One region of the Limnospira fusiformis SAG 85.79 genome, then DNA from elsewhere that is predicted to be linked to it. Evidence: riboswitches for the same ligand, from Rfam matches in the RefSeq annotation. Region 1 holds a riboswitch; each other region holds the start of a gene.
The links. A riboswitch is a leader RNA that binds a small molecule or an ion and turns the genes downstream of it on or off. The one in region 1 is predicted to bind cobalamin.
Positions count from the first base shown of each region.

Region 2: linked by a shared signal. The riboswitch ahead of HFV01_RS13325 (energy-coupling factor ABC transporter permease) and the one ahead of cobW (cobalamin biosynthesis protein CobW) in region 1 are both predicted to bind cobalamin.
Region 3: linked by a shared signal. The riboswitch ahead of cobG (precorrin-3B synthase) and the one ahead of cobW (cobalamin biosynthesis protein CobW) in region 1 are both predicted to bind cobalamin.
Region 4: linked by a shared signal. The riboswitch ahead of metE (5-methyltetrahydropteroyltriglutamate--homocysteine S-methyltransferase) and the one ahead of cobW (cobalamin biosynthesis protein CobW) in region 1 are both predicted to bind cobalamin.

Region 1 covers NZ_CP051185.1:1,759,148-1,763,838, reverse strand. The annotation lists gene HFV01_RS08305 (DpnII family type II restriction endonuclease) at 1-370, opposite strand, end outside; gene cobW (cobalamin biosynthesis protein CobW) at 705-1,757, opposite strand; cobalamin riboswitch at 1,900-2,045, opposite strand; gene HFV01_RS08295 (hypothetical protein) at 2,152-2,394, opposite strand; gene HFV01_RS08290 (CAB/ELIP/HLIP family chlorophyll-binding protein) at 2,443-2,652, opposite strand; gene HFV01_RS08285 (ferrous iron transport protein A) at 2,867-3,535, shown strand; gene feoB (Fe(2+) transporter permease subunit FeoB) at 3,563-4,691, shown strand, end outside.
Region 2 covers NZ_CP051185.1:2,816,203-2,820,893, forward strand. The annotation lists gene HFV01_RS13310 (energy-coupling factor ABC transporter ATP-binding protein) at 1-561, opposite strand, end outside; gene cbiQ (cobalt ECF transporter T component CbiQ) at 545-1,348, opposite strand; gene HFV01_RS13320 (energy-coupling factor ABC transporter substrate-binding protein) at 1,349-1,657, opposite strand; gene HFV01_RS13325 (energy-coupling factor ABC transporter permease) at 1,666-2,421, opposite strand; cobalamin riboswitch at 2,442-2,602, opposite strand; gene HFV01_RS13330 (glycosyltransferase family 2 protein) at 2,646-3,572, opposite strand; gene HFV01_RS13335 (argininosuccinate synthase) at 3,695-4,691, shown strand, end outside.
Region 3 covers NZ_CP051185.1:3,227,985-3,232,675, forward strand. The annotation lists gene cobI (precorrin-2 C(20)-methyltransferase) at 1-340, opposite strand, end outside; gene HFV01_RS15150 (precorrin-8X methylmutase) at 337-966, opposite strand; gene cobG (precorrin-3B synthase) at 992-2,440, opposite strand; adenosylcobalamin-variant (AdoCbl-variant) riboswitch at 2,452-2,535, opposite strand; gene cbiE (precorrin-6y C5,15-methyltransferase (decarboxylating) subunit CbiE) at 2,579-3,805, shown strand; gene HFV01_RS15165 (cobalt-precorrin-6A reductase) at 3,819-4,574, opposite strand.
Region 4 covers NZ_CP051185.1:65,394-70,084, forward strand. The annotation lists gene metE (5-methyltetrahydropteroyltriglutamate--homocysteine S-methyltransferase) at 1-1,071, opposite strand, end outside; cobalamin riboswitch at 1,409-1,553, opposite strand; partial or broken gene HFV01_RS00340 (IS607 family transposase) at 1,782-2,387, shown strand; gene HFV01_RS00345 (RNA-guided endonuclease InsQ/TnpB family protein) at 2,350-3,459, shown strand; gene HFV01_RS00350 (hypothetical protein) at 3,822-4,043, opposite strand; partial or broken gene HFV01_RS00355 (RNA-guided endonuclease InsQ/TnpB family protein) at 4,582-4,691, shown strand, end outside.

The sequences.
Region 1 (4,691 bases):
CTTCAGACAGAGTTTGTTTCCTTAACAGTAATTTCTGGCTGGAAACGTTGAGTTTTTGGTTTGATAATATTCCTGATATGGGTAACACCTGAAAACGATAACAAAATTGAGTGTTGTTCCAAATATACTCTAATTCTCCATCGGGGAACAATAAATCAAACTCTTGATTTAAACGTTGTAGTTTTTCACCTCCAAAATCTGCTAAGATCAGAAGGTGTTTGAGGAATAAATTAGCAGAGAGCTTTGATATTTCTAAAGTGGTAAATATATCTAGGGGATTTTCTAATTCCAAGGCTAGAATTGAGAGAAACTGCTGTTGGGTTTCAATCAGCACCGGGATAATACTCTGTTCGAGTTGTTGTTGAACCAAAAACTTTGGCTAGAATAAAGATGCTGACTGATGCAATTCCTCAATTGTTCGTTTTTGAACCATAGATGATTAAACAGTTTTTCTGTCAGAATTTGCGAACCATTGATCAAATGTGGGTATCCAAAGGTAAACCTATCATGACTTAGAGAGTGAACTAGATGGGGAATACCTGGGGGACGCAATATGGTATTAGGAGGAGAAGGTGGGATGGAGACGAGACGGAAAGTAGCGTAAAGTGTGGTTGTATTGGGGCTATTTTGGCGACGCTGTGAATTTTACTACTGTTTAAATAAGGACGATCGCATTATTAAAATCACCAAAATTGATAAGATTTCTACCTGTTTAACGCCATGGTTTCTGACTGCAAAGAAGTGGCTATTTGTTCTTGATTAAGACTACGACCAATAAACACCAGTTGAGTTTGGCGAGGTTCGTCGGCTTTCCAGGGGCGATCGAAGAAGGTATCAAATCGGTTTCCGACTCCTTGAACTACCATCCGCATGGGTTTATTTGCTACGGCTATAAAACCTTTGATGCGGTAGATTTCCCACTGCTGGGCGATCGCTTTTAATTGATTAACTAAACTGGCGGAGTCCTTAACTGGATCTAAGACTAAATGCACAGCATTGATATCATCATCGTGTTCGTGTTCTTCTTCCTGGTCATGGTGACTAGGGCGACTGTCCAGATGGTCTTCTACCGCTGCATTAAAGCCTAATAATATGTCAGCCGAAATTTTACCTTGCTGACAGGAAACCGTCTGCACTCCTGGGGTTAACTCCTGTTTTAGCCATTGTTGAACCCGCTGCTGAGACTCTTCATCAATGCGATCGCCTTTCGTCAAAAGTACCAAATCAGCACAAGCTAACTGGTCTTCAAATAACTCCTCGATTGGTGTTTCATGTTCCAAAGTTTCATCCGCTTGACGCTGCTTTTCTAAAGCCTCTAAATCTCCCACCAGTTGACCATTGGCTAGGGCTTCACTATCAACTACCGTAATCACACCATCTACCGTCGCTTTCGTGCGAATTTCCGGCCATCGGAAGGCTTGAACCAGTGGCTTTGGTAAAGCCAAACCAGAGGTTTCTATTAATATCGAATCAATCGCATCTTGGCGTTTAAGTAGTTCTTGCATAGTCGGCAAAAACTCTTCCTGGACGGTGCAACACAGACAACCATTCGCTAATTCGATGATATTAGTTTCCGTTTCTTCTTCGTCACAAACTTGGCAAGATTTGAGGATTTCGCCATCAATACCTACTTCGCCAAATTCATTGACTAATACCGCGATCCGACGACCTTGGTTATTTTGCAGTAAATGGCGGATCAGGGTGGTTTTTCCAGCCCCTAAAAATCCGGTGATAATGGTTACAGGAATTTTATGCACGGTTTTTTGACTCCTCCGAAATTATAGCGATTTGCTATCTATAAATGTTGAGATTTTCCTAGAGTTTAGATGGGCGATCGCTATGATATTTAGATTGTGAAAATACTAAATCAACCATCATCCATACCTCGCAGATGAATCAACAATAGGTTACTTATCGGCGGGCATTCTGACTGAGAGACTAACAGAGTCCCATCACAGTCGCGGGACAGCGCCGGACTTACACCGGACTTTCCCCCTTTCCTCTAAAGGCTGATTTCCCTTAGAACCGATATCGGGAATATCTTATCACAGGTTGGGCGAATTCGGGGAAAAACCAAAAAAGTCCCTGCTTATTTCTAAACAGGGACGGTTTGTTATTAGTGAATAGGGAGAGATAGGTAAATTTGATGACTTAGACTAAGTTAGTGAAAATCAAAGCCCCAATAGCGCCACTAACGGCGATCGCCATCAGTAAATTTGTAAAAAACCTGCCGTATTCTGCATTATAACCAAGGGCTTTGTCTTCCTGACCACCTGTGAAGAATAAAGACCAGGCTTGGTTAGCTGTAATTACTTCTGAGGTACTGTTAAAGTCCGGTCGAAAGATTACAGGTCCGATTAAGTATTTGTTAGGAAAGTTAAAATCTGTTTTCATACAAGTCTCCGAAATGCTACTGAATTATAGGTTGACAAAATCTGGGTTTTACAGGCTAGTTAACCAGCCAATTACACCATGTCCGGTTAATGCTTCTAAGGCTAGGGCGGATATAAACCCGATCATAGCTAGTCGTCCGTTGAGTTTCTCTGCGTATTTGTTGAAACCGAATTGTTGCGATTCCTCTACATATACTTGGGGTTCGATCGCGTAAACATTTGCGCGTCCACCTTCTTCCATAATTTGTCCACGAACCATAGTATTTTTGCCTCTCTGACTTCTTGTAAACAAATGTAACACACTGCAAACAAATATTGCAAGGGGTTGACAAAATTAATTTTTGTAGTATAATCTTTTGCTTTTTCCAAACAAGGGGGTTTGTTAAAAATTTATTAACAATGGGATTTTTACTTAGTTACATGGTATTAATTAAAATTAATTCTCAATTAGCTCAACAGAGAGCCAATAGATTATGGACAATGATAACTACTGTGCCGATGTATCCGTGAACGGCTTTGATGGTGGCTCAAGCTGGTCAGGATTTACTTACCTCAAAGACAACACTGGTCATGCTCGCACCATAAGTGAATCACCAGAATCATTGGTTGTAGTGGGCGAATCATCAATTCCGGGAACCTTTGCTTTGTCCGAGGCGAAGGTAGGCGATCGCTTATATATAGTTGCTCTCAATTGTGCCGGAGGCAATACCCGTCTAATGGGGATGGGGTTAATGCCAGGTGTAGAATTAAATGTCATTAGTTCCACAACCAGTGGATCAGTGATTATCGCCCTAGGCGACCATCGCTTAGGACTGGGGGCAGATATGGCTGAGAATATTCAGGTCGCCACAGAAAACCTCACCCAGTCGAAAAGGAAACTCTCATCAATGAATAAGACTAATGTTGTGCAGTTGCGCCATGCGGCGATCGGTTCTCGGTTGCGGGTGGTTGGTTATGACCCCGCCGCCCGTAGCTACAAACGGAAATTATTAGCCATGGGATTAACTCCAGGGGTGGAATTTACAGTCAAACGCCACGCACCTTTAGGAGACCCAACCCAAATTGAGGTCAGGGGATTTAACCTGAGTTTACGCAAAGACGAAGCAGATGCCCTCCAGGTGGCATTGATCAACCCATCCTAAAGGAGGAACAAAATTGTGAGTCAGTCTATGGAACTGAACCGCCAAACCGATAATAAGGCTGCGATGTCCTGTATTGCTTTGGTGGGAAACCCTAACTGTGGGAAAACGACCCTATTTAATGCTTTAACTGGTAGTAATCAGCGGGTAGGTAACTGGCCCGGAGTTACCGTAGAAAGGAAAGAGGGAAGCTATCGTTATCAAAACCAGGCCATCAAGGTGATTGACCTGCCAGGGGTTTACTCTCTGGACGTGGAAGATGCCAGCACTGGATTAGATGAACAGGTAGCGCGAGACTATTTACTATCGGGTGAAGCCACCTTAATTATCAATATCGTAGATGCGTCCAACCTAGAGCGAAATCTGTATCTAACCACCCAACTGCTGGAAATGGGTTTGCCGATCGCGATCGCCCTGAATATGATAGATATAGCCCAGCAGCGGCAAATTACCATTGATGCCCAACAATTAGGCGATCGCTTAGGCTGTCCGGTAATTCCCATGAGTGCTAGTTCTGGGCGAGGGGTAGAACAACTGCGGGAAATTGTCCGAGATGCCATACTTATGGCAGACCGCCCCCAAGCTAAAGTCGCCTATCCAGCCCTTATCGAAGCCGCCCTCAATGAAATTACCGAATCTATAGCCCAACAATATAACTACTTACCCCCAGACTATCGTTGGCAAAGTCTCAGTTTATTGCAATATGACGATCGCCAAAGTTTGGTTAATCAAGATGTCGTTAAGCAAATTGCCACCCACCGCCACCGCATACACCAAACCCTGGGAGAAGATATCGACTTATTGATTGCTGATGCGCGCTATAGCTGGATTCATCAGATGTTACAGGGTATCACACAGCGATCGGACCTAGTACAACAGCACGTTTCCGATCACATTGATCAGGTAGTCCTCAGTCGCGCCTGGGGTATACCCATTTTTTTGGTAGTCATGTACCTGATGTTCCTGATTTCCATTAACTTTGGCGGCGCATTTATCGACTTTTTTGAGATCGCCTTTGGTACCGTATTTGTAGATGGCATGGCTCATGGCCTTGAGCAAATTAACGCCCCCGGTTGGTTAATCGGTACTCTAGCCGAAGGAGTTGGCGGCGGTATCCAAACCACTGCTACATTTATCCCCCAAATTGGCTTAATGTTTA
Region 2 (4,691 bases), 1.1 Mb from region 1:
TAATAAGCAGTGAAAATTAGTAACTTGATAGGAGTCAAGATAAGCCGTAGGTTCATCCAAAAACAAGAGTTGTGGCTGCAACACCATTATATCAGCAATTGACACCCTTTTTTTCTGCCCCAAACTCAGATAATTAATCGGGAAATCCGCCAAACCCACTAAATCAAATTCAGCCAAAATTTGGCGCACCCGTTGAGCAATTTCTGAGGTAGATAAACCCAAATTACACAAGCCATAGGAAATATCTTCTGACACGGTAGTTGCTACTAACTGCTGTTCAGGATTTGGGAACACTAAACCCACCTTTTGGCGCAATTGATTCAACCATCGCCGTTTATATTGTAGCGGTTGACCTCGCCAACTAATCACCCCGGACTGAGGACGATATAACCCATTAGCTAATCGAAATAAGGTAGTTTTTCCGCAGCCATTACGTCCAATGACAGCATAACGCTGATATCTACCAAATTGACAAGTGATATTTTCCAGAGTTGGCTGCTGACTACCGGGGTAAGTATACTGAACATTATCAAATTCTAGTAACTCAAATTCCGATGACATACAACCATCCAATAATCACCAATAATAGTAGACAACCACAACATCCTTCCCAGGTATATCGAGGGTTGGATTGATGGCGAGAAACCGACCAAACCCGCAACTCTCCGTTAAACCCCCGCGCGGTTAATCCTAAACAAATTTGTCGATAATTTTCTAGGGTTTGTTGGAGTAGTTGACTGGTGACAATTCCTAAACTGCGGATTGTAGTTTTCCAGTCACCATAACCGATACGAACCTGTTGAGCGATTAATAATTGACTAGCGGTTTCAGTTAACATAAAAATAAACCGATACATTAACATTAATAGTTCTGTGATTAAACTGGGACAGCCAATCTTACGGAAAATTCTAATGATTTCGACGAAGGGGGTAGTGAGTAAAAGAAAATACATACAGGAGCTTAAAACTAGGGAGCGAGTTAGTAGAAAACCAGCTTGTTGCATTCCTTGATTACTGAAATATATCAAGATATTACCTAGGTTAAATTCCCAGATAATATCAGTTTTAATTAATTCAATATTAGCTGAATTAACCACCCCCAATAGTAAGGCGGGAATGCTAGTTAACCAAAAACTGAAGGGGATGGCTTGCAATTTCAGATAAATTCCTAGGGGAATTTTAGCGTAAATCACGACCCAAATTGTCACCCAAATGGTGATCAATATTTGCAGGAGGGGGGGAGCCGCCAAACTGAGACAAAACAGGATGGCGGCAAAGGCTAACTTATGTTCTGAGGGTAAATACCTTAACCGATTGGTATAGGCGATCGCATCAATTTGATGGTACATTTAGGATGAGCGATTTTTGCCTTGTTTACGGCCTTTATATAAGCCAATCACATAGCCGACGATACCCGCACCAATAGCAGCTTGAGAAACAAATAACAGGCTCTCAATTTCGCCACTGGGAACTTCTAAGATAGGTTCAAACCAGGGTTGATAATTGGGTTGAATTTCGCCGATGAGATTTTCGGCTTGTTCATCGGCTCCCTCATAATCTCCTCGGATAAAAATTAGCGGCGTTACCGATAAAATAACGACAGCTAAAATCATCCACAAATTGCCATTTTTTACAGGTTTATCAGAAGTTGGTGTCATGATTTTACTTAGCTATTAGCTTTCCCAATTTTCAAGGTTTGCAGTTCTTCTGAGGCGTAGGACTCTAACCAATTCCAAACTACCAGCGTTAATAGTCCCTCACTAATTGATAGGGGAATTTGAGTGACTGCAAAAATCCCCGCAAATTTGATAAAGGAAGCCATAACCCCCCCAGAAGCAGCCGGAAAAGCTACGGCTAACTGTATGGAGGTAATTAAATAAGTGGCTAAACTTCCCAAGGCTGCTGCGAAGAAAATACCTAACTTTTGTTGGTTAAATTGGCAGAATAGTTGATAAATGCCATAGGCAACCCAAGGGCCGACAATCGCCATAGAAAATACATTAGCTCCCAAGGTAGTTAAACCGCCGTGAGCGAGTAATACGGCTTGGAAAAGTAGGACTAAACTGCCTAAAACTGTCATCACTGACGGTCCGAATAAAACCACTCCTAATCCGGTTCCGGTGGGGTGAGAACAACTCCCTGTAACTGAGGGGATTTTTAGAGCTGACAGGACAAACGTAAAGGCTCCTGCTAGGGCAATTAATAGCTTTAGTTCGGGGTTGTTTCGGGTAATTTTGGTGAGTTTTTGAAAACCAATAACCCAGAAAGGGATGATTAACACCCACCAAAAAATTGACCAGGTAATAGGTAAAAAACCTTCCATAATGTGCATTGCTTGAGCTGGAGTGGCTGCACCTATTACCAAATAAAATGTTAACCCAATCATGGCGATTAGGTGTATCATTCGATGATTTTTGCTCATCTGTACCTCGCAGATTTGTGAGTGAGAAATAACTATAGGCGGGCATCCTGACTCACAGATGGGGTGGACAAATTAGCCGGAAATCTGATTACAGTTGCGGGACAGCGCCGGATTTACACCGAACTTTCCCCATTACTCCTAGTGGCTGTTCCCCACTAGAACCTATAGTTGGCGCTATTGTATCATGTGTAGGTCAACAGTGAACCAAGCTGGCAAATATTTAATTAAGTTTGCTCTCGCCTGGCCCAATATTGTTGGACGGCTTGGACGTTATACCAATTTAAAAAAATCCGAGAAATTTCTAAGGCTAATTGAGGCTGACCACGATTAATTAACCACTGTAAAAAATGCGCCATGGTCCTTTCATTGAGTTGACCTCTTAGGGATAAAATGCCCCAGAGTATCCGATGCAAAATGGTCATTTGAATCATCATTTTGACTGACCAGGTAGGATGTTTTTGATAGAAAACTACCCCCATTCTGCCTCTTTGTTTTTCTTTTTCAATTAGGGCGGGTATTTGGTCTAAGTTAAAGGGGGGATGCCAATGATATCCGACGGCGGCGGGGCATTTGATTAATTTTAAGCCTAATTTTTTTAGCCTAACTCCTAGTTCCAGGTCTTCCCAACCATAAAGCTGAAATTTAGGGTCAAATAATCCGGCTTCGATTAGCCAATGGCGGGCGATCGCCACATTTCCGGTGGCAAAATAAGCGGCAGAAAAATCGGTGATTTTATAGGGTTCTGTGGTGGGATTTTCAAAATTGCAGGTATTCACAACTCGACCATAGGTAAAGATGCGATCGCTTTTTTGAGAGTTGGCAATTAAGGCGGTAGCGTGAGCGGCAAGAAAGCTATCAGTTACCACCAAATCACTATCGATAAAAACAATCAGATCTCCCCTCGCCTGTTCAACTCCCAAATTTCGCGCCGCCGCTGGTCCCTGGTGGTCTTGCTGGTAGATGCGAAGATGGGGAAATTCGAGGGTGTTAGTTCCCAACCATTCCACAGTCCCATCAGTGGAACCATCATCGACTAACACCACCTCATAGCCAGTCACGGCGGCGCTATAGGTTTGATTTTCCAATGCTCTCAGACACTTCTGTAAAATCGGCAAACGGTTATAGGTAGGGATAACAACGCTAAAAAACATATATTTTCTGGGACAGTTGGCGATGCTCTGCAACTATAACCTAATTGTTACAGCCTTACTTTTCAATGGTGGCGATTGGGGTGATAATGAAATGTTTGTTGATCTAGGAGCTTTGGTAGATTATGGGTCGCGCTGAAAAAGCTGTACTTGCCTACTCTGGTGGTGTAGATACCTCTGTCTGTATTCCTTATCTCAAAAATGAGTTTGGGGTAGCTGAAGTAATTACTGTGGCGGTTGACTTGGGACAAGGTGATGAACTAGGACCAGTGAAACAAAAGGCCCTCGACTCTGGCGCGAGTGAGTCTTTAGTGATTGATGTACAACAGCGATTTGTACAGGAGTTTGCTTTTCCGGCTATTCAAGCTAATGCTTTGTATGAGAACCGCTACCCCCTGGCTACGGCTTTAGCACGTCCTTTGATTGCTCAGGTTTTGGTGGAAGTTGCCGAAAAATACGGAGCAGATGCGATCGCTCACGGTTGCACGGGAAAAGGCAATGATCAGGTCCGCTTTGATGTCTCTATCGGCGCTCTCAACCCTAATATTAAGATTTTAGCTCCGGCTAGGGAATGGGGTATGAGTCGGGAAGAGACGATCGCTTATGGGGAAAAATTTGGCATTTCCTTCCCCGTTAAAAAGTCTTCCCCCTACAGTCTCGATCGCAACTTGCTTGGTATGGCGATCGAAGCTGGACCTCTGGAAGACCCCTGGGTTGAACCCCCAGAGGATGTCTATGGGATGACTAAAGCGATCGCTGATACTCCTGACCAGCCAGAATATTTAGAAATTGGCTTTCAATCTGGCATTCCTGTTAGCCTCAATGGGGAAGCACTCAACGGCGTTGACCTCATCTCTCGCTTAAATGCGATCGCCGGAAACCACGGTATCGGACGCATTGATATGATCGAGAATCGTTTGGTAGGTATTAAATCTCGGGAAGTTTACGAATCCCCTGCCATGGTTGTACTCATTCAGGCTCACCGAGATCTTGAAAGTCTGGTTCTCACTTCTGATGTCACCCGCTATAAACGCGGTATTGAGGAAACCTATAGCCAAATTGTCTATAATGGCCTCTGGTTTAGTCCCCTCAAAGGTGCGATCGATGCCTTTATCAAACAAA
Region 3 (4,691 bases), 1.5 Mb from region 1:
GATTAAAAATGTACATAAACGTACCATAAAGCATCGGATCTCCCAGACACAAAACCGCCACATCTTTCCCCTGGCTGAGATGTTCGGCAATTTTTTCCGCCCCGATATCATAATAAGGCTGTGACGATCGCTGCACACTAAAGGGTAGGGGGATAGGAATTTCGATCTGATCAGGGGAGATAAAATCGGCGACGATCGCCCTAGCTAAAACCTTGCCATTTTCCAAACTGGGATAGGCAATGACGGGAACAGTTGTTAAAATACGATGTGCTTTTAAAGTTAGTAATTCCGGATCTCCCGGACCAATTCCCAACCCATAAAGTCGCCCTAATTTAGTCATAATTCATTTTCCTTTGCTAACGCATTTACTGCCGCCGCTGCGATCGCACTCCCACCGCGCCGCCCATGGAGTGTCATAAATGGAATACCACGGCTATTAGATGCCAATTCAAGTTTCGACTCTGCCGCGCCGACAAAGCCGACCGGAAACCCTAAAATCAGTGCAGGTTTCACTAAACCATCATCCAACATTTCCAGCAGGTGAAAGAGGGCAGTCGGTGCATTACCAATGGCTACCACTGCGCCTTGTAAATTATCCCCCCATAACTCCAATGCTGCCGCCGACCGAGTATTATTAATCTGGCGAGCGATATTAGGGACATCTGGATGATTTAGGGTACAAATAATCGGGTTATTTTTAGGTAAGCGTTTTTTAGTAATTCCCCTAGCCACCATCATGGCATCACAAAAGATGGCTTTTCCCTGTTGTAGTGCCTCCCGTCCGACTTTAACGGCATTTTCTGAGGCTTGTAAATCTCCGACAATATCCGTCATTCCGCAGGCATGAATTAACCTAACTGCTACATGAGATAAATCATCTGATAAACCTTGAAAGTTGGTTTCATCCCGAATTATTCCAAAGGATTTCTGATATATTTGGTTGCCGTCACGCAGGTAGTCTATCATCAGCAAATTTGCAGGTAATTAGTGATTAATTAAGTGGGCGATTTTGGGTCAAAAAATTAGCTAAAAATTCGGGTATTTCGGTAAATACTCCCTCAAAAATTTTTTGTTTTAAGGATTGTTCACCATCCCCAAGATACACTTGGTAGCCTTCGATAGTTTTCCCATTTTGATTAATTGTATGCCCTAAAAGGGTGATTTCTGCGGGACTGGGTTGAGCGCAAAATTTAGGGCAACCAGTTACATGAATATTAATAGGAGTATCTAAATTTAATCGCTGGTGGAGATATTCTGCTAATTGGGAAGCGTGAGTTTGAGTGTGGGTAAGTGATGCGGCACAGCCAGGCTTACCACCACAAGCAGCGATCGCCACTTGATTTGACTCAATTTCCGCGAAGCCTAATAAAGATAGTTTCGGCAATAATTGGCTGATTTGTTGATGGGGAATATCTGGCATTATAATTGTTTGCCAAGGGGTTAATCTTAACTCGGCATTACCAAAGGTTTCTGAAAGTTCTACTAATCCTAACCATTGTTGTGCATTAATTTGTCCTAGGTGTAATGATATCCCAATATAACACAATTCGGCGTTTTTTTGGGGATAAATTCCTAAATGATGATAGGGTTGGCTGGGGGTAGGTTCAGCGGACAATATCGGCAAGGGCTGGGTTAGTTGGCTGTTGACTTGCTGGATATATGTATCTAATCCTAGATGGTCAATTAGCTGTTTCATCCGAGGCTTTTTCCCGGTATCTAAGGGGTTGTTTCGGACATACTCCCCATAGACATTAATAAGGGTAGCGACTACAGATAAACATTGTTCTGGCGTGATGACAAGTTGGGTATTATATAGCTTTTTATCTCCGGCGATCGCCAACTGAAAATTAATGCTATTATTCCCATCATCTACCGAGATCGCATTAAGCTGAATCTCATTATATCGATGTTCCCAAGCCACCGGAGAACGGATACCAATTCCCACAGTCCCCCCCCCATCAACTCCGATGCTAAACTTAGGACTAAGTTCGCCAATTAACGGGTGATTTTGAATCAGATTATCCAGGGCTTTAATCAGGGGACTAGTATCAATTAACTCCTGGCTATCAATTCCCGCCGTCGGACTACCCATAATATTGCGTAGGTGGTCTATGTGGGGATTTTGAGCAGCTAAATTTAATTTTTGCAGCATCTCAAAAACGGCGCTAGTTGGTGGTTTTTGCACTCCCCGAATTTGTAAATTAGCGCGATTAGTTACTTGTAGCGTCCCTCCCCACTCCGTTAATAAATAACCCAATAATTTACCCTGTTTACTATTAATTAATCCGCCCGGAGTCCGAATGCGGATTAAAAAACCATCCTGGGCGTGGGTTCCATAAAATAGACCCGGACAAACATTTGCTTTAACTAACCAATTCATGGTGATTTGTTTCTCCATGCGACGCAGAGAATGAGCCGCAAAATTAGCTGATTTTGACAACTCATCAATAACTTGTAGTTGGCATTCTGACTCAGAAAATTGTATTACAGTTGCGGCACAGTGTCGGAATCTCACCGAACTTTCCCAACTACAAGCCCAAATACTATATCATGAATACTGGTATTTTAACTATAAATCATGGTCAGCAGGGATTTTTCCCACAAATGGTTATCAATTGTAGGAATTGGGGAAGATGGGTTAGAAGGGTTAAGCGCCACGGCGCGATCGCTTTTATCTATGGCTTCAGTAGTTGTCGGTGGTCAACGTCATTTAGCAATGTTACCCCCGGAGGATAAACGAGAAAAACTCCTCTGGACTTCTCCTCTGGATGAGTCGATCGCAGAAATTATCCGCCGCCGTGGTCAACCCGTCTGTGTTTTAGCTAGTGGCGATCCGATGTGGTATGGTATTGGCGTTACCCTTACCCGTCGCCTACCCCTTGAGGAAATTACTATAATTCCTTCTCCCTCTACATTTAGCCTAATTTGTAGTCGTTTGGGTTGGTCTGTAACCGATGTAGAAACCCTGAGTTTATGTGGTCGTCCCCTGGCTTTATTAAATCGGGTAATTTATGGGGGTGCGCATCTGTTAATTTTAAGTGCTAATCGTCGCACTCCCGCCGCCGTGGCTGAACTCCTAACACATCAAGGATTTGGTGATAGTTTAATCGTGGTGTTGGAACATTTGGGAGGCAAAAAAGAGAGACAAATTTCGGGTATCGCTTCCTCTTGGGATGTTGACGAAGTGGCTGATTTAAATGCGATCGCCGTAGAGTGTATTAGTTCTAATCCCGTTAACTTTTCCCCTAGTTTCCCGGGACTTCCTGACAGCGCCTACCACCACGACGGACAGTTAACTAAACAGGAGGTCCGAGCGATTACTCTCAGTCGATTATCTCCCCTACCGGGACAACTTTTATGGGATGTCGGTGCAGGTTGTGGGTCCATTGGTATTGAGTGGATGAGAAGCGATCGCCGTTGTCAAAGTATCGCCATAGAACAGCATCCCAGACGCTTAGAATATATTGCTGATAATGCCACAGCTTTAGGGACTCCAGACCTGCAAATAATAGCCGGAAAAGCACCCGAATCATTAATTAATTTACCTTCCCCTGATGCCATTTTTATTGGTGGTGGTATTACCACCCCAGGTCTATTAGAAACCTGTTGGAAAAAATTGCGATCGGGAGGTCGTCTAGTGGCTAATACAGTCACAGTTGAGAGTGAGTTACTTCTGTTACAATGGCATAATAAATTCGGGGGTGAACTTACCCGAATTGGCATTGAAAGAACTGCAGCCATTGGCAATTTTTTAGGCTGGAAACCCTTAGCTACTGTCACTCAATGGTCAGTGCTGAAACCATAACTAAAAAGGCGGTTTATTGTTGGTGTAACCAAGCGATCGCCGACTCAATATCAGCCACTGTTTCCCCCATAGGAATGGGAGGACGTTGCACCATAACCACAGGTAATTTCAACTCTCGCGCCGCCACAATTTTGGCGTAGGTAGCATCACCGCCGCTATTTTTACTAACAATTGCACCCAGTTGATATTCCCGTAAAATTGACAGTTCATCTACCACCGAAAACGGCCCCCTTTGTAACAATAATTCCCCCCTAGGTATAGGTAAATTCGGCTGAGGTGGGTCAATCATCCGCATTAAAAACCAGATATCTTTTAGTTCAGCATAGGCGGAAAGTTCCTGACGACCAATAGTTAAAAATACCCGTTCAGCTAACCCTGATAAAACCATAGTAGCCTGTGAGTGACTATCCACCTCAACCCAGTTATCGCCGGGGACTTTTTCCCAAGCCGGACGGACAACCATTAACCGTTTAATTCCACATTCATTAGCTGCTATAGCCGCATGGTCAGAAATTTGGGCAGCAAAGGGGTGGGTAACATCAATTAAAATATCAATTTTTTGTTGTTTTAAATAGTCGATTAAACCCTGAACACCGCCAAAACCCCCAATCCGAAAAGCCGCCGGGTCTTTCGGGGTAACTGGCTGTTGAGTGCGACCCGCAAAAGAAGCGATCGCCTCTATATTCGCCATAGTTTGAACCCTATCATATAGGGCTGTCGCTTCCGCCGTTCCTCCCAAAATCAAGATTTTTTTACAGTAATTACTCATCCAAATTAATAGGTTAAGATTAGCCCGATAAACCCCAGCAAAAACCAGGTTTTCTATGGGAATTCCAGACAGACTTAACCATCAATTCCATAAAAAACCCAGTTCTTGACTGTCAGA
Region 4 (4,691 bases), 1.7 Mb from region 1:
TGTGATTTCTACTAACTTCTGTTCAGCAAAGCTCAAAACGGACCGCAAGGGTTCGGGGAGTTTGGTTTCTCGCTGGGCATCGTATGGCACAAATTGCAGGGAAGCAGACGGCTGAATCCGCAGGTTAGGGGTGACACGGGAAATGGCTTCCAGGGTTGACAAAACGGAGTCCGGGCGAATTTTCCATACATTGCGGGCATCGACAATTCCCGCCCCCAACTCTTTATCGTCGGGGAAACCATACTGTTGCAGTAACTCTAGGTTACGCCCACGGGTGAAGTCTAAACTAATGCCAGCGACGGGTAATTCCATCACCCAGGGGTAATTGTCTCCCAAGTCATCAAAGTAGGTGACCAGGTGAATGGGTAAGCCGACTTGGCTGAGAGATTGATAAGTTGATTGATAGAGTTGTTTAAAGTTGGCAGCATCTCCGAAGACTAAAGCAGGTTCATGGATTTGGACTTCAGCGACACCCATTTTTTGGAGTTCCTGGAGAAGCAGGAGATAGCGATCGCCTAGTTGTTTTCCCGCTTGGTCTTGATTCATCTCCAAACGACTCAGCCGCAGCAAAGTCACCGGACCCAAAACAATGGGAACAGCGCGATCGCCTAATAAGGTTTGAGCGCGATGCACGGTTTGCAGGAAATCGCTAAAGTCGGCTGGCTGTAATGTTTCGGGAATTTCTGGGACGAGGTAGTGATAGTTGGTGTCGAACCATTTGGTCATTTCCAGGGCGGCAATGCCATCCTTACCCCGCGCCATGGCAAAATAACGGTCGAGTCCGCTAAAGGATGCAAACCGTTCGGGAATGATGCCTAAGCGGATGCTCCAGTCTAAAACGTGATCGTAGAGGCTCATGTCGCCAATACCAATGCGATCGATGCCTGCTTGTCGTTGAGTTTCCCAGTTTTTGAACTCAACTTCATTCCGAGTCTGGATGAGGGTTTCTGCGTCCGATTTACCCCGCCAAAAGGCTTCTAATGCCTTTTTTAACTCGCGACTTTTACCAATACGAGGATAGCCGATAGTCGCGGTTTCCAGACGGGTTTGAGTGTATGTTTCCAAGGTCATAAATTGTCGCGTCCTAACGCTGAAAATAGTCATAGAAATCTAGTCCATCCCCGCGACAAACCAGCGGAGTGAACAATTCAAAGCAGCAGAATATCTGCCCAATTGAGTTAAGCAATACTCAGACCAGACTGATTCAAATCACCGTTAGCATGAGTGACCATCTGCCAGTCAATGTCTACATAAGGCTAGTTTTCTCAAAATGGCAATTTCAAATCAGGGCGCTACCCATGCAACGCCAGGGGAGTCGTCCTAAAAAATGAAGGCAATATTAATTGTGAAAAAGCTAAACGAACCATCATCCGTACCTCGCAGACGAAAAATAACAGTTTGGTGCATCTCCAGAGGAGACAGTTCGGCGGGCATTCTGACTTAGAGAGTTGTGTCTCTCCTCACAGCTGCGGGACAGCGCCGGATTTACGCCGGACTTTCCCCCTTACGTCTGATGGCTGCTCCCCATCAGAACCGACAATATTTAAGCATGATAACACACAAAGCGGAGATTTGACGAAATCATGGCAAAGTTACTGTAAACTGGGGGAACAACGATAGATGTCAGCAACCCGGTTTCTAGGGCTTAGGGTTTCACCAAGCGGCCAAGCCGCCCAAAGTCCATGGGAGAGCCACGGCACGAGAGCATGATTTAATCACAAATTCGGTTAATATTTTAGGGCAATACGGTATAATAAGCGAGAAGGGTTGAGGATAAACCTATTGCCAGATATGTCAAACCCAAGGAAGCGGCCCAAATCCTTCGAGTCCATGAAAGAACACTCCGCAGATGGGACGACAATGGCTCAATCGACACCATCAGAACCCCCGCTGGGCAACGACGATACAACGTTGAGTGATATACTGCCAAATCAGGCAGTGACAAACGCAAAGTCGTTATCTATGCCAGAGTTAGTAGCCGCGCCCAGCAGTCCGACCTCAACCGACAGGTGGCCGCACTGTCCAACCTCTACCCCGAAGCAGAAGTCGTCTCAGAAATCGGAGGCGGGCTCAACTTCAAGGGAAAGAAAATGCTGGCCTTACTGGGACATCATTTGTCAGGAGATGTCCGCATGGTTGTCGTTGCCCACAAAGACCGATTGGCAATATGGGGATTTGACTGGTTTCGATGGCTCTGTGAGTAAAACAGGTGCTCACTCATGGTTCTCAACCAGACAAGTCTCAGTCCAGAACCAGAAATGGTTGAGGACATCCTCGCCCTCCTCCACTGCTTTAGCTCCAGATTATACGGACGGAGTAAATACAAAACTCAGGTCAAAGAAGATCCGGATTTACCCCAGCCCCGAGCTAAATCAAGTCTGGCGTAAATGGCTGGCCGCTTGTCGGTATTGCTACAACCAAGCAATTGCATTATCTAGGAGTGGTAAACGACTAAGCAAGTTAAAGTTACGCAATAAAGTGATGCAGAGTGACTTACCCGAATGGGTCAAAGAAACACCCTGCCACATTCGGCAAAATGCCATCTTTGATGCCTATCTCGCCTTTTCAGCCAGTCCTGGCGCAAGGTTTAGGAGCTGTCGGGATAGTTCTCAAGCCATCAAGTTTAACGATGCTAATTTCTCTTCAGGGAGTTGGTATCCAAGACTAACGAAAGGATTAACTTTCATGGTTTCCGAACCCATCCCTAAAACTTGCGGGCAAGGGACTCAGTTGGTGTTTACCAAAGGTCGATGGTTGGCGATTTTCCCTGAGCCAGTTGCCGTTACCCCAACTGAAGCGAATGGCGTAATTGCATTAGACCCGGGTGTGCGAACTTTCATAACTGGGTTTGATGGTTCACGATTTCTGGAATTGGGCTCCGGGGATATTGGAGGCATTACTAGGCTATGTCAACATTTGGATGATTTGATGAGCCGAATCGCCAAGGAACCCTGTCGTTCAAGAAGGCGACGGATGAGGCAAGCGGCTCAACGAATGAGAACCAAAATCCGCAATCTAGTTGATGAAGCCCACAAACAAATTGCTCATTACTTGACTAATGACTACAGCATAATTTTTCTGCCCACCTTCGAGACTTCCAACATGGTTGCCAAGGTGAAGCGGAAAATCAAATCCAAGACTGCCCGCGCCATGCTGACATGGGCGCATTATCGATTCAAACTAACCCTGAGACATCAAGCCGAGATAACTGGAACCACAGTTGTAGATGTGACGGAAGAATACACCAGCAAAACCTGTACTCACTGTGGTCATGTGCATTCCCAGCTAGGTGGCTCAAAAGTGTTCCGATGTCCGGAGTGTGGGTTCACTCTACCCAGGGACTGGAACGGTGCTTTTGGAATCTTTCTAAAAGCTTTGCGGGATACCGCCTCTGTTACCTTAACGGGTAATAGTGCTATCGTCGCATTGTCCGGGAACAACCGGATAAGTGTCGCGTAAATGTATCAGTAATGTTATACCGTTTCGGATCAGGAGCAAGAATTTAATCCAATATTTGCTTTACATCTTAGGACAATAAGGTACAATACCCCAAAAGATTCGCAACTCAATAATGAGTATACGGTCAAACCCCAGACCATGCCAAATTTCCCTGACGACATACTCATCAAGTCGGATTCATGGTAAAATCCAATCATGGTGCGAGACGTTTAGGAGTCAAATAAGGCTGCAATGCCCGAAATAGCCTCCTAGTGGGACTTACACCCCTTGGTGGAAGATAAGGGACTCGTATCCTGACCATCCCATAACTGTTTATATGTCCCGACGCTTGGAGAAATCTGAGCAAGGCAGGGGACTCAAGGTCATAAACAAACTGAGAAATCAGGGAGTAGAGAGTAAAGGCGATAGCCACCCCCAATTTCAGGATACACGATTCTGGGATTGAAGCGGGGAACGAAAGGCGTGAGGTAGAACCTACTACCAAATGCGACCACTGCCAACCATCCATGACTAGGGAAACCGAATGTCTGGCTTGAACCATCGTAATGATTTAGCAGCGTAATAGGTTGCCACGCTGCGCTCAAAAGAGCAAGGGGAAAAGTAGGGTTTTGCATAAAACACCTACACAGACCTTTTTAAGTACCCCGGTGGAGAGGACAAGTCTAAAGATGGAATGCCCATATAAACGGAACGTTTAAACTCCTCATTGGTTCTCCTTATCAAAAAAGTGAGCAATATTACTCACAAGGAGTAGTGAAAAGTGTAAGCGTATACCATTGAGGGGAAAGGATGTGACTGAAAGCCAATGCCTAATTGTAATGATTAGGATATGCCCACTAGTCACGGTGTAGATATGGAGACTGCGACAAGTAGGAGTAATATGACGAGAGCGAGTTTAAAGACTACGAGTTGTATGCCAAGCTCCCAAAGTTGGAATCATAAAGCGGGGGTTCGTAACCCTGTTCCTAGTGACAAAAAGGGTATCTACATTAGGAGCCGTATGAGGTGAAAGTCTCAAGTACGGTTTGGAAGTGGAGTTGGGGAAGGTGACTTCCCTTTCGACCATAACCAATCAAAGCTTTCCGGACAAAACTCAAACTCAATGACCGTCATCGCACCTTGATGGCCAAACACGCGGGTTATGCTCGGTTCGTGTTTAATTGGGGATTACACTTATGGAGGTCAGCTTATGAAGAGGGACTCAAGCCTAATATCAACTCCATTAAAAAGGT